3 regions of the Pradoshia sp. D12 genome follow, and region 2 is predicted to be linked to each of the others. Evidence: riboswitches for the same ligand, from Rfam matches in the RefSeq annotation. Region 2 holds a riboswitch; each other region holds the start of a gene.
What was found. A riboswitch is a leader RNA that binds a small molecule or an ion and turns the genes downstream of it on or off. The one in region 2 is predicted to bind S-adenosylmethionine.

Region 1 (5,211 bases), 860 kb from region 2:
TTTCCAGCCGATTTTATTGCAAGCGCCAATGAGGGAATTTCGTCGTCGTTCATAGCGTTCGATAAGCTCTTCTACGCAGGATTGCTCCCCTGTCAAGGCTGCGATTGCCGCTTTTTGTACAGCAGGGAAGAGGCTGACGTAAAGATGATCTTGAATGAGATTGAGTGCTTCGATGATAGCTGGGTTTCCGATAGCAAAGCCAACACGCCAGCCTGCCATATTGTAAGTTTTCGAGAGTGTGTACATTTCAATGCCGACTTCTTTTGCACCCTCCGTTTCAAGAAAACTGATAGGTTTTTGTCCATCAAAGCCAATAGCTCCATAGGCAAAATCATGAAGTACGGTAATGTTATTTTCTTTTGCAAATGATACTGTTTTTTCAAAAAAAGCATGATCTGCGGTAGCTCCGGTAGGATTATTTGGGTAGTTTAAATACATTAGCTTTGCATGGGTCCTTTGTTCTAAAGGGATGCTTTCATAATCCGGCAAAAATTGATTATCTTTTGTTAGTGGAAAAGTTTCATAGTTTACGTTTGCTAATACAGCTCCAGATAAATAGTCGGGATAGCCTGGGTCTGGCAAGAGCATTAGCTCTCCATCGTTGAGCAAGCACATTGGTAGCTCAACTAGTCCGGCCTTCGTTCCAAAAAGGATGGCAACTTCAGTTTTAGGGTCAACCTCGACGCCATATTGCTTGTGATAAAATTGTGCTGCCGCTTCTTTCAACTCTTCCAAACCCCGAAATGGAGAATATTTATGAGTTTGTGCATCTTCAGCCGCCACTTGCAGGGCTTTGACGATATGCGCAGGAGTAGGTTGATCAGGATTTCCTTGTCCGAGATTAATAATGTCTCTGCCTTCAGCTATAGCGCTGTTAACTTTTAGGACAAGTGTTGCAAAAAATTGGACTGGCAGTTTTTTTAAGCGTTCTGAATATGTCATATAATTCACCTTTACGAAGAGAATATAGTTTTGAATATTTAAATAATAGATAAAATTCTATAACCTTTATTTAGAAATGTCTATAGTGAGCTGAAAGAATTTGAATATAGCGGTAGTAAATGGTTATTAGATTTGCTGAGTCATAGATTATAGGGGAACGTTTGATGAAGTGGGTGTGGTAGCTTTTTCAGAAATGATTGTTTTTCGGAAAATATGAAATGTGGAGACTATACATTAAATGAGCTTGTTTGGCAGATGAAAATAGTGAACGATGAAAGTGTTATTCAGTCGGCTTGCGAAAATGTAGAGTTTTACATTATCGTCAGTTCAGCCCTACGAAGAAGAATGGGGAGTTTTTTAATCCGATGTATGTGGATTGGAATATTTTATTGAAATTGCAATGATGAAAGCGGTTCAACAGTTTACGTCAAAAAGGTTTTTGTTGACAGACTATTCTGAAGTCTGTAATATCATAAACAAATCAAATAAAGCTATAGCTTATCGAGAGCGACCGAGGGACTAGGCCCTATGACGTCCGGCAACCCCCTTAATAGGGAAGGTGCCAATTCCTGCAGAATGTATTACATTCTGAAAGATAAGTCGAGATAGATGTATTTCGATGCCCCTTTCAGATGAGAGGGGCATTTTTGTTTCAAAAAATGTGAAGAGATAGAGGTTGGCATATGATAAAAATTCAGAATGTTAATAAGATTTACAAAACTAAAAGCGGTATAGTAAATGGAGTTGACAACGTTTCCTTAACAATTAAAAAAGGCGAGATATTCGGGATTGTCGGGTACTCAGGAGCAGGTAAAAGCTCGCTGCTACGCTGTATTAATTTGTTGGAGCGTCCAACATCGGGAAATATCACAGTTGATGGAATTGATCTGGCTAAGTTGAGAAGCAAGCAATTGCGTCATGCACGCTTAAAAATCGGGATGATTTTTCAGCACTTTTATCTTATTAGCCAGAAAACAGTTTTTGAAAATATAGCTTTTTCTTTAAAGGCAGCAAAAGTGCCGCAGACTCAAATACAAGACCGAGTAGAAGAACTGTTGAAAATGGTCGGATTAGCTGAAAAGCGTGAAGTGTATCCTTCGCAGCTAAGTGGGGGACAGAAGCAGCGTGTAGCGATTGCAAGGGCGTTGGCGAATAACCCGACAGTACTCCTTTGTGATGAGGCGACCTCAGCACTAGATCCGACGACAACGAAATCAATATTGAATTTGTTGAAAAAAATCAATAAGGAGCTCAATATTACGATTGTGTTGATTACACATGAGATGAATGTAGTAAAGGAAATTTGTAATCGAATGGCGATTATGCAGGATGGAAAGGTCATTGAGGAAGGCTCGGTGTATGATATTTTTGCTAAACCCCATGCCGATCTTACGAAGGAATTCATTAACAGTGTTGTTTCGTTCGATATACCTGACGCTATTTACCAAAGTTGCAAGGGTCCGATTGTCAAGGTGACGTTTAGGGGAACGGTTGCCGGTGAGGGAGTCATATCGGATACGCTTCAGCAATTTAATGTAAAAGGCAATTTTCTTCATGGCTCAATTGAATATATTCAGGAATTGCCTTTAGGTATTTTTATCATGGAGCTTCGCGGACAGAAGGAAGAGATTAATAAAGCGATATCTTATATAGAAAGTCGAGAGGCAGAAGTGGAGGTGTTCCAACATGGGCTTTGATTTCAACCACTTTATAGAGCTTATTCCTGAAATTAACACAGCATTTTTGCAGACGATTTACATGATTTCCATTTCTTTAGCTGTCGCAATCGTGATTGGTTTACCAGTTGGAATTCTATTATATGTGACAGAAAAGGGTTTATTTTGGGAAAACAAAACGGTTCAGAGGATATTAGGATTTGTCGTCAATTTGGTCCGATCAATACCATTTATTATTTTATTGGTTGCTCTTATGCCATTGACCGAATTTGTTGTAAAGACAACGATTGGACCAACAGCTGCTAGCGTATCGCTGTCAGTCGCAGCTATTCCGTTTTTTGCGAGAATCGTTGAAACGTCTTTACGAGAAATTGATAAAGGTGTTATTGAAGCCGCGATAGCAGCTGGTGCGACACCGTGGATGATTATTAAGGAAGTACTATTGCTCGAAGCGAGATCAGGTATCATTTCGGGTATTACACTTACATTAATTAGCTTGATTGGGTTTTCTGCTATGGCAGGAACGGTCGGTGGTGGCGGTATTGGTGATTTAGCGATTCGATATGGGTATTATCGCTATGATAATACCATTATGATTGCAACTGTTATTATTTTAATCGTATTGGTTCAGGTTATCCAACTTGCCGGTGATTTCATCGCAAAAGTTATAGATAAAAGATAATAGAAAAGGGGAATTATTTCATGAAAAAGGGGTTAACAGCATTTATTTTATTCTTAGTGGTAGGTACATTGGCAGCTTGCAGCGGCAATGAAAGCATTGAGGATGCAAGCTCAGAGTCAAAGGATATTAAAATTGGAGCTACTTCTGGTCCTTATAGTGATATGGCAACGAAAGCAATCAAGCCAGGCTTGGAAGAATTGGGATACAAAGTAGAAGTGGTGGAGTTCAGTGATTATATTCAACCGAATAAAGCGTTAGATGGTGGAGATATTGATGCGAACCTTTTTCAGCATACTATTTACTTGGAAAACTTTGAAAAAGAGAACAGCATGGATTTGACAGGGTTAATTAAAGTACCGACTGCGCCGATGGGTATTTATTCAAACACGTATAAATCTTTGGATGAAGTGAAGGACGGAGCGACGATTACAATTCCGAATGATCCGGTAAATGCAGCTCGCGCATTCAATACACTTCAAGATGAAGGATTAATTGTAGTAGATGAAAATGCAGAACCCCTTAAAGTTTCTGAAAAGGACATAATCGAAAACAAGAAAAACTTAAAATTCCAGCCGCTAGAGTCAGGACAGCTACCTCGATCTATTGACAGTGCAGATTTATCAGCAGTACCAGGAAACTTCGCATTAGCTGCAGATATGGACTTATTAAGTGCATTAGCGCTTGAGAATATGCTTGATCCGTATCGAAATGTAGTGGCTGTAAAGGCTAATAATGATGATTCACAGCTAGCTAAGGATATTTTATCAGTGGTAGAATCTGATGAATTCGAAAAAATAATCGATGAAGAATTTGTCGGCTTCGGCAAGCCTGAATGGATGAAATAATAAGAAAAAATGTCCTCAGTTCTCTCTTTGTTTTATGTATAAATACTAAGGCTGTATATCCCTTAGATTAAACAACTAATTCGTAAACAATACAAAACCATAGAAGGAGCATGGCGGGTGTAAGGTTAGACATACAGAATATATAAAGATAACACTTCCCACTTTATTAATGTTTTTAACAGCAAATAGAAATGAGTGATGAAAATGACTGTTTTTTCAGTTCATGGTGCTCCAAGTGAATATATTTTGAAAGATAACGCTTTAGATTTATTGGAAGCTAAGCTGCTGGAACGTAATCTCCGCAGAGTTCTTGTGGTTCGTGGCAAAAAGTCCTGGGAGGCAGTAAAGCCGTATTGGCCGCAAATGGCAGAGGTAGAATTGGAAGAATATACGTACGGAGGCGAGTGCTCATTTGCCGAAATCGAGGCGGTTACTAAGCTGGTCAAGCATCATTCATTGGATGCGGTAATAGGTGTCGGAGGCGGAAAGATACTCGATCTTGTTAAGGCGGTTTGCGATGCGACTGAAAGGCAGTCCATTCTCATTCCGACATTGGCATCTAATTGTTCGCCATGGACGCCTTTAAGCGTTATATATGATGATTCCGGAGCTTTCATTCGTTATGATATATATCCGGTTTGTACCAGTCTGGTGCTAGTGGAGCCGCAAATTTTAGTTGATGCTCCAATAGAAATGTTAATTGCCGGTATTGGAGATACTCTTGCGAAATGGTACGAAGCGGATGTACAGATGGCTGTAATTGATAATAAGACTGTTCCACTGCAAATTGCTCATTTTGCTGCAAGAGAATGTAAGGATTTATTGCTAAAATTCGCCCGTGGAGCTGTTGAAGCTGCAAAGGCTGGGGAAGTAAATGATGATTTCGTCAAAGTAGTGGAAACAATTATTATGTTTGGTGGCATGGTTGGGGGCTATGGTGATTATTACGGTCGAATTGCTGGCGCTCATTCGATTCACAATGGTTTAACGGTACTTGAAGAAACTCATCACGCCTTGCATGGTGATAAGGTGGCATATGGCATTTTAGTTCAGCTAGTGCTGGAAG
Region 2 (5,211 bases):
TATTAAAATAGTAAGAAAAAGTTTTTTCATTTTTTCCATCTCCTTCTTTATCGTCTTCTTATTTTTCTAGCCAGCGTATTACCTATGGATTGTAAAAGCTGTACAATGATTACCAGTGCCGCAACGGTTACAATCATGGTGTTAGTGTCAAACCTCTGATAACCATAGGTGAGGGCAAGATCTCCAACTCCTCCAGCTCCTACTGCCCCTGCCATTGCTGAGGCTCCAACCAGCCCAATAGTTGCTGTTGTAAAGGTTAAAACAAGAGAGCTAAGTCCCTCTGGTATTAAAAACCGAAAAATGATCTGCCATTCAGTCGCGCCCATTGACTGAGCTGCTTCAATAATTCCCTTATCAACTTCCAATAATGAATTTTCAACCAATCTGGCAATATAAGGACCTGCATAAAATACAAGCGGTACAATGGCGGCATTCGTTCCAATCGCCGATCCAACAACCAATCGTGTAAATGGAATCAAAGCCACCAATAAAATAATGAAGGGAACCGAGCGTAAAATATTAATGATTGGGTTCAATATATTAAACACCCACTTATTCTCCAGAATGTGACCCTTTCTCGTTATGACGAGTAAAATCCCTAAAGGCAATCCAATCACGGCCGCGAATAGTAAGGAGAAGAAAACCATATAGAGTGTGTCACTGAATCCAATCAGTAACTGTTCAAGTGTAATTTCCATTCCTAAAAACTGTTCATTCATGATAGCTTAACCTCCTGCAAGAGCACATCCTCACTCTCTATGTATTGGATCGCCTTCTTTATTTCTTCTGTTTCACCGATGACCTCAACGATTAAATTCCCAAAAGGGGTTTCCTGTATTTCAGAAATATTGGCAGAAAGAACACTTAAATGGACATCAAAACTTTTCGCCACTGTTGAAAGTAGATGCTTGCCAGACGAAGATCCCAAAAAATTAAGTTTCCAAACTGCTGGTTTATTCTCCTTTAAGGATTTCAAAAAGCTCTGCGGAATCTCGTCGTGAATGACTGTTCTAACAAACCGCTTGGCAACCTCAGTGGTTGGCTTGGAAAAAATATCAAGAACAGGACCCTGCTCAACAACCCTCCCATTTTCCATGACAGCGACCTTATTGCATATCTCTTTAATCACCGACATTTCATGTGTAATAAGCAAAATTGTTATATTGTATTCTCGGTTTATTTTTTTCAATAGCTCTAAAACATCCCTGGTCGTCTGCGGATCCAATGCCGATGTAGCTTCGTCACATAGCAGGATAGATGGATTCGTGGCCAGAGCTCTCGCAATTCCAACCCTCTGCTTCTGTCCCCCTGACAATTCATCCGGGTAACTTCGACCCTTAGCTGATAACCCCACGAACTCCAGTAATTCTCGAACTCTATTTTGAATCGTTTCTTTACGAACGCCGGATAGTATCAATGGAATCGCTACATTATCAAATACCGTCTTAGATTGAAGTAAATTGAAATGTTGAAAGATCATCCCGATTTTCTTTTTCTCTGCCCTTAATTCCTTTGCTTTGAGACTGGCAAACGATTTACCATTCACAAGGACCTCCCCCTCAGTAGGCCGTTCAAGCATATTAACTAAACGCAAAAGTGTACTTTTCCCGGCCCCGCTGTATCCTACCACTCCAAAAATATCCCCTTTTTCAACCGTTAAATGAACGCCTCTCAGAGCATCTACGCTTTGACCATTTGCTTGATATGACTTTTTTATGTTTCGAAACTCAATCATGTTCTCTCCTCCAGGCCTAAAAAATTCGAAATGCAAAAAGCCCCTTCTGTCATTAGACAGAAGAGGCTTTGTATGAACATATACATAAAAAGACAAGTAGAAATATGTTCGCTTAAAGCTTCCTCTTATCTCTCAAACAGATGTTTGTTGGAATTAGCACAGTATTTTTACCATAGTAAAAATCCGCTGCCGAAGTATCATAGGGCCAAATCCCTCCACTTCTCTCGATAAGAATCGCTTGCTATTCAATTAAATTTGATGTTTCCAACTATATCCTATCTTGTTTAGCAATGTCAATAATAATTTATAATATTTAAAATATTTTTGATTTATAATAAAGAATATCCTAAATCAAGTTACAGCAACTAAAATTCATGAATATTTCCAATTCATGAATCATTTTGGTCAGTTATTCGTATAGGATATTAAGGTAAATTATAGAAAAAATAAGGAGGGGTACTTTGTGGGAAATATCTTCATCTATTCCATTATCATTGGGATTATATCGGCACTTATTCTTGTGCCATTCAAAAATAATGAAAAATTACGTATCCATATGAAGGGGAAAACAAAACTGCTTGTTTTTGTCAGCTTAGCTGCATTAATCACGATTGGAGCATTTTTATTTTATTACTTCACCCTGTTGGATCAAACTATCTCTTCTCTTTGGATTTTTGTCATCATACTAACCTTGCTGGGTTCAATGCTTGCTACGGGTATGGAGAGAACCATTAAGGGTATTTTATTTGCAGGTAGTTTGCTTGTCGGTCTCTATTTTTTAACGGCATTTCTGTTCAATGCCGATGAAAAGTATACTATAGCTAAAATGGACATCAAAGAAGAAATTCAAACATTTGATGAAAATAAAAAGCCGGCCAGCGTGCCTCCTCAATACGCGCGCAATAAAATGAAAAAAGCATTTGGCCAGGTACCAAATACGAGCTACTACGAATTAGGGAATTTACAAATCCAAAAAGTAGATGGTGAGTATGTTTATATTGCTCCAGTCGAATTTTCAGGATTCTTCAAATGGCTGAAAGGGAAAGAAACTCCTGGTTACTTTATATTGAGTGCTACAGATTCATCAGCCAACCCAAAATTTGTTGATGCAGAAATGATCTACACTCCTTCTGCATTCTTCAATAAAGAAACAGAGCGCCGTATTCGTCTACAGTATCCATCCTACATATTCTATGGGGATTCACAGCTTGAAGTAGATGATAATGGCACGCCATTTTATATTCGCTCTTATGGTGATTTTGTCTCTGCCAGAAATGGCTTTAAGGTAAAAGGTGTTGTGGTGATGGATGCCAAAACTGGGAAGTCCAACTCTTATTCCCTTTCTGAAGCGCCCGAATTTATTGATGGTGCCGTTGCACCAGAAGTCGTCAGTACACAAAACAGCTACTTCGGAAATTATATTCATGGCTATTGGAACAGCCTATTTGGAAAATCAGATGTTAAACTGCCTTCTGATGAGGGTACCGAAGCGAATGTAAGTCCGATCTTTGATGAAAATGGAGATATGTATTATTTCACTGATTTCACGAGTCCTAAAGAAGGCGTCGATTCTATGCTCGGCTATGCGCTCACAAATTCCAGGACAGGTAAAGCTGTCTATTATACAGGTAATATGGAGGAATCCTACATGGATTCACAGGGTGCCCTGCAAATTATCGAGAAGAAGTTTATAGAAAAGAAATGGGAAGGAGAAATGCCCATCATCTATAATTTTTACGGTGAAGCCAGTTGGTTAACAGGAGTCCTGGATTCAAATGGATTCCTACAAAATTATTTCATTGTATCTGCTGCCAATCCTGAAATAACAGCATATGGGTCAACGCCAAATGAAGCCTTAAAGCTATACAAAACAGCACTTCAAAAAGGCGGCGGAACGGTTAACGGCACCTCCACAAGTGTTGAGAAGAAAATCGATGGGAAAGTTATCAGAGTCTATAAAGAAAAATCAGGTGAATATACCGTCGTTTCGTTCCTTCTGGATAATGGACAAAGCTACAATATGTCCTCTGAAAAGGATCCTTTGATCATATATCTGCAGGAAAACGATGAGGTATCTGTAACGTACCTGGATACCGGGGAAAACTTTTTACCTGTTAACGGTATTACAATTAAGAATTTACAATAATATATACTGAAGAAAATAGATCATCCTCACTCGAGGATTGATCTATTTTTTAACAACTGGACTAATTTTATTACCCATATTTAAATTATTGTTAAATATATAGTTAGAATCGTGTTGAATAGGGTAAATAAAATTAGTCATAAATACTCATAATAGGTAGTGTTTACATTATTAAGAGGAGGGCTTTGGAGTTAAATTCTATAGATCAATACCCATACTGGATGTAGTTCCAAAAGAATTAGAGCGCAAATGGAAATATACTTTAGAATTCATTCTTCAGAACTAAAATTTGCTTAAGATACACTTACATGGTTAAAGCATTCTCAGCTGTTTTCCATACATAATCAGTATTAATATGTGAGTTAGATTATTTTCACATAACATTTAGGAAGTACTTTCCATTTACAAATCTCTATATATTTTATTAGATTAAATAAGTATAATACTGCTCTTTTTTTATTTCTCCACCCTTTATTACATCTTTTTCTTCACAACAAATAAATGGAAATCTTATAGTAATCTAATATTATTTGGTAAGTATTGATTGCCAAAAAACCGTATCTTTATATATACTCATAGAGATACATACATTCTGTTATAAGATTAAAACATCCCTTTTAACCCGCCCCAATTGGATATAGAGGGTTTTTAAACGTTACTTATATGAAGGAGGTTCACAATGAAGAAATTTTCAAAATTCACATTCCTAATAGCAATGGCTATTGTCATGATTGCTTCATTTATATTCCCGGCTTTAAACACGAAAGCAGAAGGAAAAAAATATGAGATTGCAACAGATATTACATTTGCCCCATTTGAATTCCAGGAAACGAATGGCGAATTTGTAGGTATAGATATCGATTTACTCAATGCTATAGCTGAAAATCAAGGGTTTGAAGTAGAAATTAAGCCGCTTGGATTTAATGCAGCCGTACAAGCACTAGAGTCCAATCAAGTAGACGGCGTTATTGCCGGAATGAGTATAACAGATGAAAGACAACTGAAATTTGATTTCTCCGATCCCTATTTTGAATCTGGTGTCGTAATGGCGGTTGCCGAGGGAAATGAAGAGATTAAATCCTATGAAGATTTAAAAGGAAAAAAGGTAGCCATTAAAACAGGTACAGAAGGTGCCAGCTTTGCAGAAAGCATAAAAGATAAATATGGCTTTAAAACGGTAACCTTTGATGATTCCGCCAATATGTATGACGATGTTAAAACAGGTAACTCTGCAGCTGTTTTTGATGATTACCCAGTTCTGGCATATGGGATTACGCAAGGCAACGGATTAGAAATCGTTACTGAAAAAGAAAAAGGCGGCTCCTATGGA
Region 3 (5,211 bases), 1.6 Mb from region 2:
AGCTGAAGAAGAGAAAGTATAATTTTTAATTAAGGTAATATTAAGTGATAATCGTTGAATGCCTTTTTGTGTTGAACTTCTTATGGCAGTAAAGGTTCAGGATAACGAAAAAGAGTTTTACATAAGAATAAGGAATTGATAAAAATCAATTTAATAGGGAGAAAAACATGGGGCATTAGTTGAATAATTGCGACAATAAAAAAGCTGTCTCTCTTTAAGTCATCAGCAACAATACTTGTGAACAGAGAGCAAATAAAAGAGATCCATTAGCAAGGGATAGGAATTTTCAATCACCTAAAAAAGACAACCAGAGTCATTATGTTATCAATAACATATATGGTATAATTTTCATGCAACTACTTGGTGCGGGTGGTATGCACCTTCTTTTCCTTATATAAAGGAGAAGGGAGGTGATATACTTATGGATTTTCTAATAGCTCTGGCAAAAGATGTAGCAATGATCTTTTTTACGACCCTTGCTGCCGGCATCGCCACGCGATTCGCCAATCTTCAGCTAAAGGGCAAACGAAAAACCACCCCGCGCCGACCAAAGCATAAGGGTGGTTCCTCTAAGAACTAAACTATTTGCATACCACTCGCTAGTAGTTGTACCAGGGAGTATCCAGCTCTCTGGTTTTTTAATATATGTGTATATGTTTATAATATACCCTAAATAATAGAAATTCAATCAAAACTGATGGAGGAGCTTATGGTTTTTATAGGTTGAAAAGGGTCAGATAGAAAGAGTGTCTAAGCTTGAGTGGAATTTCTAATATTCATAAAAAGGGCTATTTGATGGCTGTGACATTTATAGATAAGCACGGTTTGAGTGGTTTCGTTTGAACCTTAATAGAGTTAAAGCCTGTATTAGTTAGCACCTCTCTAATCTCTTCGGCAAAGGCATGAGCCTGTTCTTCGGTTGCTTCTTCCTGCCTTGGCTGCACGGTTATAGTCAGTTTTCCATTTTCTTTTAATAAAGAATGTATTTTTTGAATACAAGCCTCTTGATCTTCCCATAATGGATAGCTATTTACACTAAATATTTTATCGTACACCATTGGATTGGGAATCCCGAGAACAGTTCCATTAAACAAACGAAGCTGATTGCGGTTGAGTTGTTCTTGATTTCGTTTGCTCGCATTTTTCACCATTTCTTCTGATGGATCGACACCATCTATTTGGATGGTAGGGTACTTCTCAAAAAGCATGTGCATTCCTTCACCTGGGCCAAAACCAACTTCTAGCAGTGTGTCATTTGGGGTAATAGTCAATTGATCAAATGTCCATTCGTATAATTCCTCATTTTCATAGGCCATTATTTTACCTGCAATCTTTCCGAGGACACCAGTTGGATTTTTAAACTGATTCGTTATTATTTCCTTCATCTAACATCACTCCTACCCCATACATACCCAAAATACTAAATCGTTAACTCTTTTGGATTAATTATCAAAATAGATTGAAATAACTGAAAATTTATAGTAAATTAAGTAAATATATAATTTCATATTCTTATCTAGAGAGATGGAGGGACTGGCCCGTTGAAATCTCAGCAACCTGGATGGTAATCCAAGGTGCTAAATCCAGCAAGCAATGCTTGAGAGATGAGAGACCTTAGGAAAGAGGGCTTTCATGATGAAAGCTCTTTTCTATTAGTCTGTTTTCCTCATCAGAGACATTAACCAACTAATTAGGGGGAAAGACAGTGAAACTACTGGAAACGTTAAATGAAAAAATTCTAGTCGCAGATGGGGCGAGTGGAACACTTTTATATTCATTTGGAATTGATAGTTGCTTTGAAGAGCTTAATTTGACAAACCCCAATCAGATCAAAAAGATGCATAGAAGTTATATTGAGGCTGGTGCTGATGTGATTCAATCGAATACATTCGGCGCAAATTTTCATAAATTAAAGCGCTATGGTCTCGAAAGGGAAGTTTCTCAAATTAATAGAGCCGGAATGAAAATAGCGAAAGATGCGGCTGATCCAAACACATTCATCATCGGCACGATTGGCGGCTTGCGGAGCTTTAGGAAGTCAGAATTAACACTAACTGAAATTAAGGGATATTTCGATGAACAGCTGACCGCTTTATTGGAAGAAAATCCGGATGGAATTTTACTTGAAACCTATTATGATTTAGACGAATTATTAACGGTAATAGAGTCGGCTAGAAAAATGAGTGATCTTCCTCTTATTGCGAATATTTCTCTGCATGAAACAGGCCTTTTGCAAAATGGTATGCATGTCAGTGAGGCGTTTTCTCTTATGAAAAAAACAGGCGCTGATGTGGTGGGCATCAATTGTCGGATGGGTCCTTATCATATGATTCGCTCATACGAAGAAGTACCTTTATTGGAAGATACCTATTATGCGGCGTATCCAAACGCCAGCTTACCTGATTTATCAGATGGAAGATATGTCTATTCGACAGAAGCGGATTATTTCATTAATAGTTCAAGGCAGCTTGTGAAGCAGGGGGTCCGGCTGTTAGGTGGATGTTGTGGTACAACTCCTGCCCATATTCAGGCCATTCGTAAAGGAATCGAAGATCTTCATCCTGTAAAGGTGAAAGATTTTGTAGCCAAGCCGAAGCATCAGCCTATATCATATGAAATCATTCAATATAAACGAAAAGGTCCAGATACAATTTCAGGTAAGGCAAAAAAACAAACGACGGTTATAGTTGAGCTGGACCCGCCAAAGACGTTCGGCCTGGAGGAATTTTTAATAGGAAGTCGCTACTTATTAGACTCGGGTGCCGATGCGATTACACTCGCGGATAATTCATTGGCATCACCGAGAATATCCAATCTTGCGGTAGCTTCTATTTTACAATCAAAATTAAATACGGTGCCTCTTGTTCACTTAACTTGCCGGGATCACAATCTGATTGGCTTGCAGTCTCATTTAATGGGCATGCATTCCCTTGGATTATCAGAGGTGTTGGTGGTGACAGGGGATCCTTCAAAAATCGGTGATTTTCCGGGTGCGACTTCCGTATATGATCTTTCTTCCATGGATTTGATTTCATTGATTAAGCAATTGAATGAGGGGCGCTCCTATTCTGGAAAATCGTTGGGGAGCCGGGCGAATTTCGATATCGCAGCTGCCTTTAATCCAAATGTAAAGTACATAGATAAAGCCGTACAGCGAATGGAAAAGAAAATTCAGGCTGGAGCTGATTACTTCTTAACCCAGCCCGTGTTTAGTGTTGAAAAATTAGAGGAAGTATACGCGGCAACCAGGCATATAACAAAGCCGATTTTTATTGGCATTATGCCTTTAACGAGTCACCGGAATGCAGAGTTTTTACATAATGAAGTACCGGGTATTTCATTACCGGTTCATGTTAGAGAGGCGATGGAAAGAGCCGGAGCGGATAAGGAAGCCTGTGCTCGCGAAAGCTTTGCCATTTCAAAAGAATTAGTGGACGCGGCAAGTGAATTATTTAACGGAATCTATATTATTACACCATTTATGAAATATGAATTAAGCGGGCATTTGGTTCGGTACATCAAAGAACAGAAATCAGTTGTAAATAAGGAAGTGCATCTATCATGAGAACAGATAAATTGAAAGAGTTATTGGCTGAAAGAATAGTAATTCTAGATGGAGCAATGGGAACCATGATTCAGGCGCATCAATTAACAGAGGATGATTTTGGCGGGGAACAATACGATGGGTGTAATGAGTATTTAACGCTAACCCGCCCGGATGTAATCCAATCGATTCACGAAGAGTACTTGGCAGCAGGGGCGGATATTATTGAAACAAATACATTCGGGGCAACACCCATTGTACTGGATGAATATAATCTTGGTCACCTGGCATATCAGCTGAATAAAGAATCAGCTCAATTGGCTCGAAAAGCAGCTGAACAATTTGACAGTCCTGACAGCCCTCGCTTTGTCGCAGGCTCAATGGGACCTACGACCAAAACCTTATCCGTAACAGGCGGAGCCACTTTTGAACAATTGTTAGATTCATATGAAGAGCAAACGAAGGGCCTGCTTGATGGGGGAGTTGATTTGCTACTCTTGGAAACATCGCAGGATTTATTAAATGTGAAAGCAGCTTATATTGGAATGCAAAGAGCATTCTCATCTTTAGGCAGAGAAGTACCATTGATTATCTCAGGAACAATTGAACCAATGGGAACTACTCTAGCCGGTCAAACCATTGAAGCTTTTTATATATCGTGCGAGCATATGAATCCTCTTGCTATCGGGCTAAATTGCGCAACTGGTCCCGAGTTCATGGCTGATCATATCAGGTCTTTATCTGAATTAAGCACTGCAGCAGTAAGCTGTTATCCTAATGCAGGATTACCGGATGAAAATGGCCAATATAATGAATCGCCATCTTCACTAAGCAAGAAGATCAAGCAATTTGCCGAAAAAGGTTGGATTAATCTTGTTGGCGGCTGCTGCGGAACGACTCCTGATCATATTCGAGCTATTAAAGAAGCGGTTACCGGAATTGAAGCGAGGCAAATTAATGGCAAACAGGGTAATCATGCTGTCTCTGGTATTGATGCCTTAATCTATGATGGTTCAATGAGACCTTTATTTGTAGGTGAACGGACAAATGTGATTGGATCCAGAAAGTTTAAGAATCTGATTAAGGACAGGAAATTTGAAGAAGCTTCCGAGATTGCTAGACAGCAAGTCAAAAAAGGAGCCCATGTAATAGATGTGTGCCTAGCTGATCCAGATAGCGATGAAGTGTCTGATATGGAAGAATTCATGAAAGAAGCGGCTAAAAAAATAAAGGTGCCTTTTGTTATCGATTCAACCGATGAAATGGTCATCGAAAAAGCACTCCGCCATTCTCAGGGTAAAGCAATCATTAATTCGATAAATTTAGAGGATGGGGAAGAACGCTTTGAGAAAATTGTTCCATTGGCAAAAGAGTATGGTGCAGCCTTGGTTGTTGGAACAATTGATGAAAAAGGGATGGCCGTAACAGAAGAACGAAAACTGGAGGTTGCCCAGAGATCGTATCAACTGTTAACAGAAAAGTATGGAATCGTACCGGAGGATATTATCTTTGATCCGCTTGTTTTTCCGGTTGGTACTGGTGATGAACAATACCGGGAAGGAGCTGCGGAAACGGTAAAGGGACTGGCGGCCATTAAAAAAGAGCTTCCGAGAACATTAACGATTTTAGGCATCAGTAATGTATCGTTTGGACTGCCGAATGAGGGA

Region 1: another riboswitch for S-adenosylmethionine. It lies ahead of F7984_RS03875 (methionine ABC transporter ATP-binding protein); the one in region 2 lies ahead of F7984_RS18565 (methionine ABC transporter ATP-binding protein).
Region 3: another riboswitch for S-adenosylmethionine. It lies ahead of F7984_RS10760 (bifunctional homocysteine S-methyltransferase/methylenetetrahydrofolate reductase); the one in region 2 lies ahead of F7984_RS18565 (methionine ABC transporter ATP-binding protein).

What each region holds. Positions count from the first base shown of each region.
Region 1 covers NZ_CP044545.1:791,171-796,381, forward strand. Annotated here, with positions in the region: gene F7984_RS03870 (pyridoxal phosphate-dependent aminotransferase) at 1-942, opposite strand, end outside; SAM riboswitch class I at 1,438-1,544, shown strand; gene F7984_RS03875 (methionine ABC transporter ATP-binding protein) at 1,626-2,639, shown strand; gene F7984_RS03880 (methionine ABC transporter permease) at 2,629-3,300, shown strand; gene F7984_RS03885 (MetQ/NlpA family ABC transporter substrate-binding protein) at 3,321-4,145, shown strand; gene F7984_RS03890 (iron-containing alcohol dehydrogenase family protein) at 4,350-5,211, shown strand, end outside.
Region 2 covers NZ_CP044545.1:3,866,977-3,872,187, forward strand. Annotated here, with positions in the region: gene F7984_RS18555 (MetQ/NlpA family ABC transporter substrate-binding protein) at 1-30, opposite strand, end outside; gene F7984_RS18560 (methionine ABC transporter permease) at 48-698, opposite strand; gene F7984_RS18565 (methionine ABC transporter ATP-binding protein) at 716-1,735, opposite strand; SAM riboswitch class I at 1,858-1,969, opposite strand; gene F7984_RS18570 (YrzE family protein) at 2,199-3,881, shown strand; gene F7984_RS18575 (amino acid ABC transporter substrate-binding protein/permease) at 4,561-5,211, shown strand, end outside.
Region 3 covers NZ_CP044545.1:2,260,920-2,266,130, reverse strand. Annotated here, with positions in the region: gene F7984_RS19100 (hypothetical protein) at 422-580, shown strand; gene F7984_RS10765 (class I SAM-dependent methyltransferase) at 789-1,385, opposite strand; SAM riboswitch class I at 1,510-1,611, shown strand; gene F7984_RS10760 (bifunctional homocysteine S-methyltransferase/methylenetetrahydrofolate reductase) at 1,706-3,565, shown strand; gene metH (methionine synthase) at 3,562-5,211, shown strand, end outside.